DNA from 2 places in the Vibrio sp. 9-16B-A1 genome. Region 2 is predicted to be linked to the other one. Evidence: riboswitches for the same ligand, from Rfam matches in the RefSeq annotation. Region 2 holds a riboswitch; the other holds the start of a gene.

Region 1 (8,171 bases), on a different contig from region 2:
GGTGCTGACCGCGCTGTTTATTCTGTATAAAATATCCGGAGCACGTAAAGGTACCCGTGTGGCCATGCTGGCGCTGCTGACACCACTGGTGGTGCACTCTCAGCTTGAGTACCCTTTCTATCACTCTGCGATACACTGGGTCAGTTTTATTATTCTGCTCTACTGGCTGGATCAGCGTACTGCCAAATATCGTCAGGGTAAGCTGTCGCGGATTTCATCTGTTTTGCTCGCCTCCACCAGCCTGATTGTGCCGATCGTTACCAGCTTTTATATGCTGAGCGCGCTGCATACCAACTATATCCTGACGCAGTTCGAGCGTTCCCAGCCGCGCCAGCCTGAACTGCTGGAAAAAGTCACCAACCCGGTAGTATGGAAAGACAGGTTTGACTGGAGTGTTTACAGCACTTACCTGACGATTGGTCTGTACACTCAGGATAAAAAGCTAATCCAGCCATATATCGACTGGTCTCTGGAGATCATTCCGCAAAAGCCGCGTCCGGCATTTTATACCAACCTGATTCTGGCTTATCAGGGAGTAGGCATGGAACAAAAAGCGGAACAAATCCGGGCGGAAGCAAAGTTTCTGTTTCCGCAGAAAGATTTCAGTAAAGTGCACTATCAACCGCCTTCGGCGGCCACTTCACAGGCCGTTTCCGGTGCTAAGGCCAAATAACCGAAAGGAGAGCAAGATTGCTCTCCTTTTTTAGCTTCAGTTCAGTGAATCCTGCAGAGCCTTCAGGCACAGGGCCACGTTTTCTGCCCTTGCACCATACCCCATCAGGCCTATACGCCAGGCTTTACCAGCCAGAGCTCCCAGACCAGCGCCAACTTCCAGGTTGTAAGTATTGAGCAGATGACTGCGCACCGCCGCTTCATCAATGCCTTCCGGCACATAGACCGCATTGAGCTGAGGCAGGCGATATGCTTCATCCACCACAAAACGAAAGCCCATCGCTTCCAGGCCGGTTTTCAGCTGCTGATGCATTTGAGAATGACGCTGCCAGGCCTGCTCCAACCCTTCGGTTTTCAGTTGCAGCAGTGCTTCATGCAGGGCATACAGGCTGTTGACCGGCGCAGTATGGTGATAGCTGCGTTTCCCTTCCCCGCTCCAGTAGCCCAGTACCAGGCTCTGGTCGAGGAACCAGCTTTGCACCGGCGTTTTCCGTTGCTTTATCTTCTCAACCGCTTTAGCAGAAAAAGTCAGCGGCGCCAGACCAGGCACGCAGGAAAGGCACTTCTGACTGCCGGAGTAAACAGCATCCAGCCCCCACTCATCCACCAGAACCGGGACACCGCCCAGCGATGTCACCGTATCAACGATGGTCAGCGCACCATACTGCCTGGCAAGCCCGGCCAGCTTTTTTGCATCCGACAGGGCACCGGTTGAAGTTTCAGCATGAACAAACGCCAGCAGCTTCGCATCCGGGTGCAGCTCAAATGCCTGCGCGACTTTATCAGCGCTTACCGGTGCGCCCCATTCGTCATCCACCAGTACGACTTCGCCACCACAGCGAACTACATTTTCCCGCATCCGTTCGCCAAAAACGCCATTGCGGCAGACAATCACTTTGTCACCCGGTTCGACCAGGTTAACAAAGCAGGCTTCCATCCCGGCACTGCCCGGGGCTGATACTGCGATTGTAAACTCGTTCTCAGTCTGGAATGCGTATTTAAGCAGCTGCTTGAGTTCATCCATCATCTGAATAAACAGAGGATCGAGATGACCGATAGTGGGACGGCTGAGCGCCTGCAAAACATGAGGATAAATATCCGATGGCCCGGGTCCCATAAGGGTACGATGCGGAGGATTAAAGCTGGAAATAGTCATGGAGAGCCTTTTCGTTGTTGTTATCAGAATGTTTCAGGTTAACCTGAATAGTTTACCGCAGCAATGCGACTGAAGTCGGGTCCCTCTGATCTTTTTTTAACAATGGTAAATTTACTACAGCAAATCGGATTGACATTACCGGCGGAAAAACGTTCAATGAAAAATATGCAGAAGAGGAGCGCTGCCCAGGCAGGCCGCCAGTGGTTTCACGAACCCAGACTGGCTGCTGATGGGGAGCAGCGCCGAGACAGAGCAGTGACGTGACACTTCTCTGTCGGTTGCCCAGGCTGAATCCTGGCAACTGTCGCCACGGCGGAGCACTTCTCACAATAAAAATGTAAGTAACATTCCTCCGCCCGCTTTCTCTCTTCAACATCGGATGTTGAGTGATCCAGTATTGATCACTTGTAAATAATTTCAGGAAATTTGGGAGATCCCACCGTGAGCACTTTCACCGTTGCAAAATTTGGCGGCACCAGCGTCGCTGATTTCGAAGCCATGAGCCGATGTTCGGCTATTATTGAAGCCAACCCCGGCACCCGCCTGGTCGTGAGCAGTGCCTGCTCCGGCGTGACCAATATTCTGGTTGAACTGGCCAATGGCACCGCTGACTCCGCGAGACGCGTTGAACTGCTGTCACAACTGGCAGAGATCCATAACCGGATACTCACCCAGCTTAATAATGCAGAAGAAACAGCCGCTCTGGTAAAACAGGTGCTGGATACCGTGGCCACCACTGCAGAAGCTGCCGCCATCCAGACCAGCGATAAACTCACCGACCACCTGGTAGCCTGCGGTGAACTGATGTCTACTCACATACTGACTCAGCTGATGCGCGAACGTGGGGTCGATGCGGTCCGCTTCGATATCCGTGATGTACTGCGTACGGATGCCAACCATGGTGCTGCTGAACCTCAGCTGGACGAGATTGCCGCTCTGGCCAAAGAAAAACTGGTTCCTCTGTGTCAGCAGCAGGTAGTGATCACTCAGGGCTTTATCGGCAGCGATGCAGAGGGCTGCACCACAACCCTTGGCCGTGGTGGCAGTGACTACAGCGCTGCACTAATCGCAGAAGCGGTCGAAGCTCAGGGGCTGGAGATCTGGACCGATGTACCAGGGATCTACACTACAGACCCGCGTATTGCACCAAAAGCCTCACCGATCCCTGAGATCAGCTTCAGTGAAGCCTCTGAGATGGCAAACTTTGGCGCCAAAATCCTTCACCCTTCAACCCTGATGCCAGCCCTGCGCCATCAGATCCCGGTCTTCGTCGGTTCATCAAAAGCACCGGAAAAAGGCGGCACCTGGATCCGCCAGCAGGCAGAAACAGCGCCTCTGTTCCGGGCACTTGCACTGCGCGGCAATCAGACCATGGTTACCCTGCGCAGCCTGAACATGTTCCAGGCATACGGCTTCCTGGCGGAAGCTTTCAAGATCCTGGCGAAACACAAAGTATCGGTGGATCTGATCACTACCTCTGAAGTAAGTGTCTCCCTGACCCTGGATCAAACCAACACCGCTGGCGGGCCACCACAGCTTCCGCAGGCCGCACGGGAAGAGCTTGAAGCCATGTGCTCAGTAGAAGTAGAGCACGGCCTGAGCCTGGTGGCGCTTATCGGTAACAATATGAGTGACAGCAAAGGCTACGCCAAACAGGTATTCAGCACCCTGGAAGACGTCAACCTGCGCATGATCTGTTACGGTGCCAGCCCACACAACCTGTGCTTCCTGGTACATGAATCAGTGGCAAGAAGCGCGGTCCAGGCGCTGCATGCGGAGTTGTTTGAGTAAAAAACTGGTAACGAGGTTTCGTGATACGGGGGACGAGGACTGGCAGAGCCAGAAACAGGCTCCCGGTGCTCGGTGCTCGGTGCTCGGTGCTCGGTGCTCGGTGCTCGGTGCTCGGTGCTCGGTGCTCGGTGAGAAAGCTACCGGGTTATATCACGATCTGCAAAACAAAACCCGCAACCCCAGGACCGCGAACCACACACCATCAAGATCAAAAAAAGGAGCCGGCTGTTTAAACCCGCTCCTTTCCTTTTTTGGCACTATACCTTCACCGCGACCTTAGTTTATATTCGGCCCTAACCACTTCTCTGCTTCTTCCAGTGTCCAGCCTTTACGGCTCGCATAGTCTTCAACCTGATCCGGCTGGATTTGGGCGATGGCGAAGTAGCGGGAGTCCGGGTGCGAGAAGTACCAGCCGGAAACCGATGCGCCAGGCCACATAGCGTAGCTGGAAGTGAGTGACATACCTATGGTTTGTTCAACGTTCAGCATCTCCCACAGAGTACCTTTTTCGGTGTGTTCCGGGCAGGCCGGGTAACCTGGTGCCGGGCGGATGCCCTGGTATTTCTCCCGGATAAGATCATCGTTAGAGAGATTCTCCTGCGGAGAGTAGCCCCAGATCTCACGGCGGACTTTTTCGTGCAGGTACTCAGCAAAAGCTTCTGCCAGCCGGTCTGCGACCGCCTGGATCATGATCGCGTTGTAGTCATCGCCTCTGGCTTTAAACTCATCCGCCAGTTCCCGCTCGCCAACACCACCGGTCACGGCAAAGGCTCCGATCCAGTCAGGCTTGCCGCTCTCTTTTGGCGCGATATAGTCGGCCAGGCAGTAGTTGTAACCTTTCGGCTTCTCGGTTTGCTGACGGAGGTTGCGCAGCACATGCGCCACCTCTGTGCGGGACTCATCGCTGTAGACCTCAATATCATCACCCACGCTGGCCGCCGGGAACAGGGCACACATACCACGGGCCTTCATCAGGCCTTCGCTCTCAATTCTGTCCAGCCACTCACAAGCGTCCTGATAGAGGCGTTTCGCTTCTTCCCCGACCTCTTCGTGCTCCAGGATCGCCGGGAACTTGCCTACCAGCGACCAGGTCATAAAGAACGGTGTCCAGTCAATATAGTTACGCAGGGTCGCAACATCAAAATCATCGAATACATGCACTCCAGGTTTGGCCGGAACCGGAGGGGTATACTCCTGCCAGTCAATCGCTGCTCTGTTTGCCCGGGCTTTCTCCAGGGTTACCGGTGCCGTGCGCGGCTTCTTGCGGTTGTGCTGATCACGCACCCGTTCGTAGTCGAGGTCCAGCTTCTCCACAAAGGCCGGGCGCAGCTCATCAGACAGCAGTGAGGTACACACACCAACCGCCCGTGAAGCGTTGTTCACATAAACCACCGGCTTGTGATAGTTCTGCTCGATCTTCACCGCAGTATGCGCTTTCGACGTCGTTGCCCCACCGATCAGCAGAGGCAACTCAAAGCCCTGGCGCTCCATCTCTTTAGCGACGTGTACCATCTCATCCAGCGACGGGGTGATAAGTCCGGACAGACCGATGATATCGACATTCTCTTCTTTGGCGACTTTCAGGATCTGCTCGCAGGGCACCATCACGCCCAGGTCGATAATTTCAAAGTTATTACACTGCAGTACCACGCCGACGATGTTCTTACCGATATCGTGCACGTCACCTTTTACGGTCGCCAGCAGGATCTTTCCGTTGGAGGACCCGGATTGCTTCTGTGCATTAATATAAGGTTCCAGGTGAGCAACAGCCTGCTTCATTACCCGCGCCGATTTCACGACCTGAGGCAGGAACATCTTACCTTCACCAAACAGGTCACCGACCACGTTCATGCCGTCCATCAGTGGTCCTTCGATCACTTCCAGCGGCCTGGAAGCGTTCACCCTTGCTTCTTCGGTATCTTCTACGATGAATTCGGTAATCCCTTTCACCAGAGCATGCTCAAGGCGCTTGGCAACCGGCCAGCTGCGCCACGATAATGCTGAGGCATCATCCTGCTTACCGACCGCATTTGCCCGGTACTCTTCCGCAATATCCAGCAACCGCTCGGTTGCATCATCACGGCGGTTAAGTACCACATCTTCCACGGCATCACGCAGCTTCTCAGGAACGTTGTCATAAATTTCAAGCTGACCGGCGTTAACGATCCCCATATCCATACCATTTTTAAAACAGTGGTAGAGGAACACCGCGTGTATCGCTTCGCGAACGTAGTTATTGCCACGGAAAGAGAAAGAAACATTAGAAACGCCACCAGAAATCATGGCATGTGGCAGGTCGCGCTTAATATCGGCCACCGCTTCGATAAAGTCGACCGCGTAGTTATTGTGCTCATCGATACCGGTCGCGACTGCAAAGATGTTCGGGTCAAAGATAATATCTTCCGGCGGGAAGCCGACTTCATCGACCAGGATGCGGTAAGCCTTGCTGCAGATTTCAAGCTTACGCTCACGGGTTTCCGCCTGGCCAACTTCATCAAACGCCATCACAATCACGGCCGCACCGTAGCGGCGGATCAGCTTCGCCTGCTGAACAAACTTCTCTTTACCCTCTTTCAGCGAGATAGAGTTAACAATACCCTTGCCCTGAATACACTTCAGGCCAGCTTCGATCACTTCCCACTTGGAAGAGTCGACCATCACCGGTACTTTGGAGATCTCCGGCTCAGAGGCGCACAGGTTAAGAAAACGCACCATGCATGCCTCAGCATCGAGCATGCCTTCATCCATATTGATATCAATGATCTGTGCACCGTTTTCTACCTGCTGACGCGCGACTTCCAGCGCTTCATCGTACAATTCTTCTTTGATCAGACGTTTAAATCGCGCCGAACCCGTTACGTTGGTCCGTTCACCGACGTTAATAAACAGCGTCTCTTTCTCTATGGTCAGTGGCTCCAGGCCGGACAGGCGACAGGCGACCTTAAGCTCAGGCAAGGCACGGGGCTTCACTCCTTCCACCGCATTCGCCATCTGACGAATATGGTCGGGCGTGGTACCACAACAGCCGCCAACCATGTTAAGGAAGCCGGCTTTTGCCCACTCCCTGATATGTACAGCCATATCTTCTGGTGAAAGATCATATTCACCAAAGGCATTCGGCAGACCAGCGTTCGGGTGAGCTGATACATGACACTCACTAATACGCGACAGCTCTTCGACGTACTGACGCAGTTCATCCGGGCCCAGAGCACAGTTAAGGCCGAATGAAACCGGGTTTACGTGACGAAGCGCATTATAGAAAGCTTCTGTGGTTTGACCGGAAAGGGTACGTCCGGAAGCATCGGTGATGGTACCGGAGATCATTACCGGCAGCTCAGTACCCAGCTCTTCAAACACCGACTCAACCGCAAAAGCACACGCTTTGGCGTTAAGGGTATCGAAAATGGTTTCGATCAGGATCAGATCCGAGCCACCTTTGATAAGCGCCCGGGTGGATTCAGAATAAGCTTCGACCAGATCATCAAAGCTGACATTACGAAATCCCGGATCATTTACATCCGGTGAAATAGAACAGGTCCGGTTGGTAGGGCCGAGAACACCCGCCACATAGCGCGGGCGCTCTGGAGTACTCCACTCGTCTGCAGCAAGTCGCGCCAGGCGTGCTGCTTCAAAGTTAATCTCTTCGCTGAGCGACTCCATATCATAGTCGGCCATCGCGATAGTCGTAGCGTTAAAGGTATTGGTTTCGAGGATATCAGCCCCGGCTTCCAGGTACTGACCATGGATCTCTTTGATCAGATCCGGCTGCGTCAGCACCAAAAGATCGTTGTTCCCTTTCAGATCACAATGCCAGTCGGCAAAGCGCTCACCACGGTAGTCTTTCTCCTCCAGCTTATAGCCCTGGATCATGGTGCCCATACCACCGTCGATCAGCAAAATCCGTTGTGCCAATTGCGCTTCAATTTGTTCTCTTAACTTGCTTCCAGCCACACTACAGCCTCTTTCCTTGATTTATCACTCCATCCTACCATACGCCTTATAGAAATCCAGACGTCTAAAACAAGCCAGCTTGTTAATGACAGGTTACTCCACGCTATCTTTTTTATCTCAAAAAGCAATTGCTATTTAACGTCAGCCAATACAAAATCCGGTAAATTCACATTTTGTTACAAATGGGAAAGTATGTCGGTTTATTACACTCTCTGTTTTCTTTCCGCCGCCGCGATGTTGATCGCTTTTATCAACAGTAAGCTGGTTGGAATGCAAACCACTATTGCCATCACGGCAGGCGCACTGCTGCTGTCACTGCTGATCATTATTGCCGGTCAGAATGACTGGTTTTATCTTACAGATATTGCCGTTGAAACCATGGCTGCTATCAATTTTGAATCCTTCCTGCTCAAAGGCGTGCTGGGATTTCTGCTCTTCGCTGGTGGGCTGGGAATAAAGCTGCCCAATATGAAAGCTCAGAAATGGGAAATCACCATTCTGGCACTGGGTGCAACCCTGGTCTCCACTTTCCTTATCGGGGCTGGTTTATATGGTATCTGTAAGCTGATCGGCATCCCGCTGGATTTTGTCTACTGCCTGC
Region 2 (8,171 bases):
CAATCGCGTCAGCAAGGCCTGCGCGCGGGGCAACTTCGACCGAGCCGGTCAGCATACAGGTTGAGAATGGGACGCCCTGCTCGTCCATGTAGCGTTTGAGCAACTGTGGGTAGGTGGTAGCAATGCGTTTTCCAGCCAGATCCTGCGGGCCGTTGTACTCTTCATCCTTGTCGATGGCAATGGACAGACGACAGCCGCCAAAGTCGAGTCTGCGCAGCGCGGTGAAACCACTTGGCTCGCCGCGGGACAGGCGTTCAAGACGAACTTCTTCCAGTTCATTCTCTCCGATAAAGCCAAGGTCAACCACACCATCCATGACCAGACCCGGGATATCGTCATCACGAACCAGAAGCAGGTCGATAGGCATGTTTTCTGAGTGGACGACCAAACGCTCACCCATGATGTTGAACTTAACGCCGCATTTTTTCAGCAGCTCCTGACACTCTTTACTCAGGCGTCCTTTTTTTTGAATAGCGATTCTTAAGCGTTGTGTTTGCATTGCGTTTTCCCTGTGCGAATTTTGTATCAAAAGTAAACAGTACAAAAAGAAAAAATCCCCGGAAGCTTGGTGTCTCCCGGGGATCTTAATCTGTCATCTCTGATACCACCGGGACTTTCCTGTCTCCCGGTGTGCGTAAACCTCCCGAAAGACTAGTCAGGATGGTGATGATGAATGTTCATTACTGATTTACGCATGATGTGTATCTCCTTGAGTTAACTTCACACTAACCGGGCTGATTTTATTTTGCAACCCCAAATTAAACATCAGATAAAAAAAAAGGGAACCAACGGCTCCCCTCGTAACATTTGACGCTTATAACGCCGCTTCTTTAGTCTGGCGGGACTTAGCCACCACCGACAAGGCAAAGCAGACAAGTACGAAAGCCACAGAGGTCGCAGCGAAAGAGAGCGCAACCGAGCTGCTCATACCCAGCACGATGAAACCAATACAGGAGACGGCCGCCACAGACAGTGCGTAAGGCAGCTGAGTAGCAACGTGGTCAATATGATTACAGCGCGCACCGGTAGACGACAGAATCGTCGTGTCTGAAATAGGTGAACAGTGGTCACCAAATACAGAGCCAGCCAGAACCGCACTCAGCATTGGCAGCATCAGTGCCAAATCTGTCGCACCGGCCATATCACCAGCGATTGGCAGCATAATACCGAACGTTCCCCATGAGGTGCCGGTAGAAAATGCCATCAGACCAGACAGCAGGAATAAAATGACCGGCAGCCAATGTGGGTCAATATTACCCTGCACCTGAGATGACAAATAAGCTCCGGTTTTCATATCACCAATAACCGAACCAATTGTCCATGCAATGAACAGGATAAGAATTGCACCAAACATAGATTTAGCACCAATCCACATTGTCATACCAATATCAGCAAAAGAGAGCTTCTGACGCAGAACGGTAATTAGCGCAGCTGCAAGACCAACCAAACCACCGTAACAAAGTGACTTACCTACATCGGTATTCTCAAATGCACCAAGCACAGAGAATGGTAAATCACTGGAAGCCAGTGATTTACCGCCTGTATAAATCATTGCCGCAATCGTTGCGATAATCAGCGCAATAATAGGGAACACCAGATCAGCAACGCGGCCGTTTTCACTTTCGACGATATCCAGCTCTTCATTAATATCGTGTGCTTCTTCGCTGTCGTTATCACCATTAAAGCCTTGCCCCTGAGACGCTTCAATTTCACGCTGACGCATCAGACCCACATCTAATTGGAACCATGCAACGGCGAATACCATTAATAGTGCGAAAACAGCGTAGAAGTTCATAGGGATCATACGCAGGTAGGCACCAAGGGCTGAATATTCGGTCATACCGTGGGTAACCAGAATACCGCCAATAATGGTCATAATATATGCGCCCCAGCTCGATGCCGGCATCAGCACACACATTGGTGCTGCGGTAGAGTCAAGAACGTAAGCCAGCTTTGCACGGGAAACATAGAAACGATCCGTCACAGGACGGGAGATCGCACCGACCGCCAGGCTGTTGAAATAATCATCAACAAAGATGAAAACACCCAAAGAGGCCGCCAGCAGCTTAGAGCCACGTTTGCTTTTAACCCGGACCTGAGCCCACTCAGCAAAAGCTCGGGTACCGCCAGAGAGTGTCAGCAGAGCGGTAGTCATACCCAGCAGAATAAGGAAAGCAATAATGCTCATATTCCAGCTGTTTATACCGCCATCTTCAATAACCAGTCCGCTGACAGTAGAAGCGATATAGGAAACTGAGGCAGTCACGGAATAGTCGTGGAGAAGGACAGCGCCAAGCAAAATGCCGACACCAAGAGAAATCAGTACGCGTCGCGTAAGAATAGCCAGACCCAGCGCTATTAACGGCGGTAACAGCGAGAGTGCAGAGTTAGTATAATCGATAGTATTCATGATCTTCATTAACCAGTGTTTGGTCAGAGATCTACTGCAGACAGCCCGGGTACAGGCATAGTTGAACAAGCGACAGGGAAGCAGACACTTCACCCAACCCTACAGTAGCGCTCCATAGTTTAACAACAATATAGACTATGGCAGTGTTATTCCTGTTCGGAGATAACCCCAGCGACAGGCTTCGACCGGCTCTGTCACTTCGGCGTATGGCTCCTTTCTGTGCTCCTCAAAGGTGTCACCCTAAGAGCATATACTGATAGCCACCGCACCTCTACGTTGAAAAGCTCTTTATACAGAGTTTTCAAATCAGGTTCGGGCAATACTACCGGACCTGAGCGGTATTGCAATACAAAGTTAATGCTTATTTACACTTTGCCAGATATAGCGCTCACCGCACACAATGCAACCAGTTACACTTACTGGCGCACCCGTGAATACCGCCTTTTTTAAGTTCCAAAGTCAGGGAAGTGTCATTTTTATGATATACACACAACAATATATAAGTATTTACCAGAGGAAATATTGTATTCTTTATTTTCGCTGTTATGATTAAAGCGTTAACAAAATAATTAAACAGGATTTGTCATGTCAGATATTACTAAGACTCTGCTGAATATTCGCAGCCTGCGTGCTTTTGCCCGCGATGTAGATTTCTCAACTCTTGAGGAAATGCTGGAAAAATTAACTTTAGTTGTTGAAGAGCGTCGTGAAGCTGCTGAAGCAGAAGAAGCTGCAAAAGCAGAGCGCGAAGCTAAACTGGCTGAATATGCCGATATGATTGCTAAAGAAGGTATTGCACTGGAAGACCTGATTGCAGCAATGTCTGGCGAAGGCAAAGCAAAAACCAAGAAAAAACGTGAACCACGTCCGGCTAAATACGAGTACACCGTAGATGGCGAAAGAAAAACCTGGACTGGTCAGGGCCGTACACCTTCTGCAATTCAGGCAGAGCTGGACAACGGTGCAAACCTGGAAGATTTCCTAATCAAATAGTTTATATTTGTTTAATTAATAAAAAAGAGCGCATAAGCGCTCTTTTTTTATATCTTCCGGTTCTGATTATCTTTCCCAGTATGCCTCTTCCAGACTGTCTTCTCTTTCCGGCAGGCCACGGGACAGACGCGGAGAGTGCTGAACCAGCACTTCATAGCTCGCACGGTTAGAATACTTACATACCTGAGAGAATGAAGAATAAGTCAGGAATGACTGCTGGTGCTTGCTTGAATTTGGCACATTATCTTTGTGATAACGGTTTGCGGCCATATCATGCAAAAGAGCAGACAGTGCAGCATCACCCGCACCATTGGTGTTCTTGATCTTCTCCGGGCCACCCATATAAGGCGCGATATGTGAGTAAACCTTAATAGGATTATCCACATAGTCTTTCTTTGCCGGACGGCTGAACTCATACTGGTTAAACTCAGCAATCGCACCAGGCAGAAGTGGCAGACTGGTCTGACGCTTCACGCTGTCTTCAGTGTAACCAGCCATATACAGACCTACAGGGCCAGCAGTACACAATACCAGGTCTACCCACTCCAGCGCCTTGTCAGCGGCCAGCAGAGGGTCATCCTCGCCAGTCAGGGCCTGAGCCTCATCTTCGTTCATCGCAACCACTGAAATATGATCGTTCAGGAACTGCTGCCAGTATTCCGGATCATCCTGAATCACGTATTTGGTGCCCAGGGTCAGAACAACAGGAACATCGTGTTTCTTCGCGTATTCGATCGCCTGCATGGTGGCTTCCGGCATTGGGTCACCATCTTTGCAGCGCACCAGGTAAGCTGTCAGAACCAAAGCAGAAGCTTTTTTAAAGATGTGCTCAGGAATATTATCCGGGTGAAGCTGGTTCATCTGACCTTCGCTGATCGCAAAGGTGCGCTCACCGTCTTCACTGATAAGGGCAAAACAGCGGCCAATCGCACCGTTCACACCCTGAAGGTGGTTCAGATCCATGCGGCTTGATGTGTTACACAGGTAACGGTAGCCATAGCTGCCAATCTGAATATCGCTGCTCATTACGCCCAGCAGGATAGATTTGTCATCAGCCAGAACCGAATAATTGTGCAGCGTGTTACCAATAGTACCGCCTGCATACTCATTGGTTACCAGGTTTTCTTCTTTCAGTTCCGAATAAAGCGCCTCTGCGGTCTGGTCATCAATAACCAAAGAATGTCCCTTACTTAAACCGAATTTGGCAATAAACTCATCCGTTACCTTAGCTTCGATATCCACCAGAGTCTGGTCAATACCAACAATATGAGTGCGCGACATTTTTTTGCTGGTCTGAGCCTGGCTCACCAGCGGATCGCGGGCATGAACGGGGAAATAGTGCTTGGATTTGCGTTGACCGGGAAATTTCATAGTATCGTTAAACTGTAAGGAGACATGTCGGGACGGAGATTTTAGCCTGCCAGCCAATCCCCAGCAATATAGCCAAGGATAGCAAACGTTTGCCCCAAAAAAAAAGAAGAGACGAGAAGCGGGAAGCGGGATTTAGAGAGGCGGGAAGACCAGACAGAGCACGCCGGCTCTGTCTGATTAAGCAATTATTCCTGGTCGATGACCCATTTGCGGAAGGCTTTTTTGTCTTCAGCTGAGGCTTTCAGGTACCAGGCTTTCAGCTGTTCCAGTGCCTGAGGGTGAGGCTGTTTGGTTTTGGCTGCGGCTTTTTGTTGTGTTTTTTGTTTTTTGGCTGGTTTGGTTTTGGCCGGGGCTACAGCTTCGGAAGCTGATACCGCAACGGCTGCTACACCGAGGTCGATGTTGTTTTGCGCATTGTATTCAGCCAACAGTTTTTCGGTTTCGTAATAAGGCATGAAGCCTTCTTTGCCTTTTAACTTATCACTTTGGTGCTCAACGGCTTTTCCATCGGCTGTCAGGCGCCAACTTGGGTTACCCTTAAATACCTGTTCAGCGTGGATTACGCTGTACACTTTTGGATGATTAACCTTAATATCATTAACACCAGCACTGAAAGTAATGACGTATGGCGCAGAGGTGAACCGTGCATCCCCTCCCCCTTTTCCAACTGACTTATCCATTTCAACCACAATTTGGTTAAGCCCGGATTTCAACTTGGCTGGTTTCATCTTGCTGTCAGCCTCAACACCATTAACGAACAAAAGGCTAACGCCATTAGCAGGAACTATATCCGCTGCTGATATACCAAAACTAACCAAAACACCCGCAACTAATGAAGCAAAACATGTCTTCAAGTTCATACCTCTACCCCGTTCAACACATAGCCAATAATTTAAACATTGCTGCGCTAAAGAACCAGAACTCCATATTACAGCCTTCTGGTGAACTCTGTCGCAATAAAAAAGCCACCCATAAGGTGGCTTTACAATCAGTTACTTCTAACAACTCAGATTAGAATTCAGCTTTAATACCGATACCGTAACCCATATCAGTGTTGTCTTTGCTGTTGTCACCGATCTCTACGTATGCAGTAGTAGAAGGAGCAATCGTGTAACCTGCATTCAGGAACCAAGTGTTGAAGTCGTTGTCACCTTTCTCATCTACGCGGCTGAATGCACCAGCGAATTTCCATGCATTCATAGTGTAGTCTGCTGCAAGAGCGTAAGTCTTAGCATTAGCATCTGCTTCTTTCAGGTCGCCACTGTAAACTGCAGCTTGCAGGTTCAGGTTTTCAACGCCAGAGTAAGTAGCTTCCAGAGCAAGAAGAGTCAGCTTCTCATCATTTGTGTTAGCAGCTTCATCAATCTTAGACTGACCAGCAAATGCGCGAACATCGAAATCAGCTACACGGTAGCCAATTTTTGCATCAAGGTGAGTACCATCTTCGCCCTTAAGGCCAGTGTTAGACTTATGTTTGTTCTGAATCGCACCCAGACCGAAGTAGAAATCACCTTTGTCCAGATCGTAACGCACTGCTTCATGGCCGCCGAAACCAGCGTCTTTGAAGAACTTGGTGATACCGAACAGGTAATCAGAACCAATACCAGCATCATCCAGTTGAGTGTCCAGTTTACCAATTTTCAGAGAGCCAAACTGGTCGTTGTAGAAACCAACGTAAACATTACCAACTTTAAAAGTGCCAGTTTGACCTGGGTTATTTTTATCGTTGTCAGCGCCAGAGAACTCGTAGTAGAAACCTACCTGAGTTGCGTCATCCATTGCGTAACGGGTATCGAAACCGAAGTCAGCATCATCGATTTTTTGCTTCAGTTTTTCTTCGTTGCCGATAGCCTGAACGTACTGGACTTCGATGTCACCTTTCATGTTTACGGTAACGCCGTCTTTGTTGTACAGCTCGATACCTGCGTTAGCGGTACCAGCTACTGCCATAACTGCTAGAGCTACTAGAGTCTTTTTCATAATAATCCACTGCCTTTTCTTAGATGGGAATTCCGTTTCGGTTCCCTATATATTTTTTTGTGTTTAGTTGGAACCGATTCGAACATCTGGTGTCAAAGCCGATTCCGCTAAATTCGAAGTTAAGATTGCAAGATAAATCCCGGGCTGTCAAATTGATAAAAAAACACAAATCAAAAAACCTCAAACCTTGCAAATCAATAACTTACATTAACCAGCAACAAATTTAGAGCAAAATCACACCATATATTAGTAAAAAATTGAGTTCTGAAGTTTTTATTTTTTCAGCATATAAATTTATACGCAAGCTCATGAGGCATTAATGACAGCACAATCATCCATTACAAAAACATTAACTGACAGATAATCTCGCTCAAACATTACCCCCTCCCTAACCTCCTGATGGTTCAGTTTTTTTTTGTGATTAAGATCCAGCTTTACCCAAAAACCATCTCTTTTGCGTACTATAGGCGGGGATTTTGGGTTTGTGCTACAATCCCGCGGTCAAAATTTGAGGCAGCCAATGCTTAGTCAACACGTACAAAAATCCATCCGTAACAGCTACCAAAATCTGCAACATCAACTGGACAACTTTATCCCCCGCCGGGCACAAAACTATCTGGTTGCCGAAATCGCAAAAACCCTGGGCGGCGAATATCACGATAAAAACCGCATTCTGGTTGCAGAAGCCGGTACCGGCATTGGTAAATCTCTCGCCTATCTGATGAGCAGCATTCCGTTTGCGCGACATAACAATAAGAAGGTAGTGATCGCGACCGCTACTGTGGCGTTGCAGGAGCAGTTGGTGAACAAAGACCTGCCTCTTTTCCGCCGTATCAGCGATCAGCCTTTCAGTTTCACCATTGCCAAAGGCCGCCAGCGCTACTGCTGCGCAGAAAAGCTGGCGCAGGCCAGCGGAACGGCAGGCGGTGAACAACTGGCGATGTTTGAGAAAAAGCCCACCACCAAAGAAGTGGATCTGCTTAAACGCATGCACCGTGCATACAGTGAAAACAAATGGGATGGCGAACGTGACAGCTGGCCAACGACCATTGCCGACAATATATGGCAGCTGATCACCAGTGACAAGCACAGCTGTAATGCTACGTTGCCTGCTCACCGCGACTGCCCGCTGCAAAAAGCGCGCAACCAGATTGAAAAAAGTGATGTGATTATTGCCAACCACAGCCTGGTGATGTCCGATGCCGAGCTGGGCGGCGGTATTATCCTGCCGGAGCCAGAAAACAGCATCTATATCTTTGACGAAGCGCACCACCTGCCGCTGGTTGCCCGTGACCACGCTTCGGCCTCTGCCAGCCTGAAAGGTGCAGCGGCCTGGCTTGAGGCACTCAACCAGTCCACTACAAAGCTGGCAAACCTTGCCGATGAAAAGCGCGTCCAGCGCTTCAGAAATGAGCTT

What was found. A riboswitch is a leader RNA that binds a small molecule or an ion and turns the genes downstream of it on or off. The one in region 2 is predicted to bind lysine.
Region 1: another riboswitch for lysine. It lies ahead of lysC (lysine-sensitive aspartokinase 3); the one in region 2 lies ahead of ACVB80_RS13075 (Na+/H+ antiporter NhaC family protein).

Annotation. Positions count from the first base shown of each region.
Region 1 covers NZ_JBSDZD010000008.1:3,032-11,202, reverse strand. Annotated here, with positions in the region: gene ACVB80_RS13795 (PglL family O-oligosaccharyltransferase) at 1-673, shown strand, start outside; gene ACVB80_RS13790 (pyridoxal-phosphate-dependent aminotransferase family protein) at 710-1,828, opposite strand; lysine riboswitch at 1,992-2,159, shown strand; gene lysC (lysine-sensitive aspartokinase 3) at 2,270-3,619, shown strand; gene metH (methionine synthase) at 3,896-7,570, opposite strand; gene ACVB80_RS13775 (cation:proton antiporter) at 7,763-8,171, shown strand, end outside.
Region 2 covers NZ_JBSDZD010000007.1:114,949-123,119, reverse strand. Annotated here, with positions in the region: gene hisG (ATP phosphoribosyltransferase) at 1-499, opposite strand, end outside; His leader region at 546-676, opposite strand; gene ACVB80_RS13075 (Na+/H+ antiporter NhaC family protein) at 815-2,410, opposite strand; lysine riboswitch at 2,508-2,692, opposite strand; gene ACVB80_RS13070 (H-NS family histone-like protein) at 2,996-3,403, shown strand; gene ACVB80_RS13065 (inosine/guanosine kinase) at 3,470-4,774, opposite strand; gene ACVB80_RS13060 (DUF2057 family protein) at 4,960-5,634, opposite strand; gene ACVB80_RS13055 (porin) at 5,786-6,754, opposite strand; gene dinG (ATP-dependent DNA helicase DinG) at 7,275-8,171, shown strand, end outside.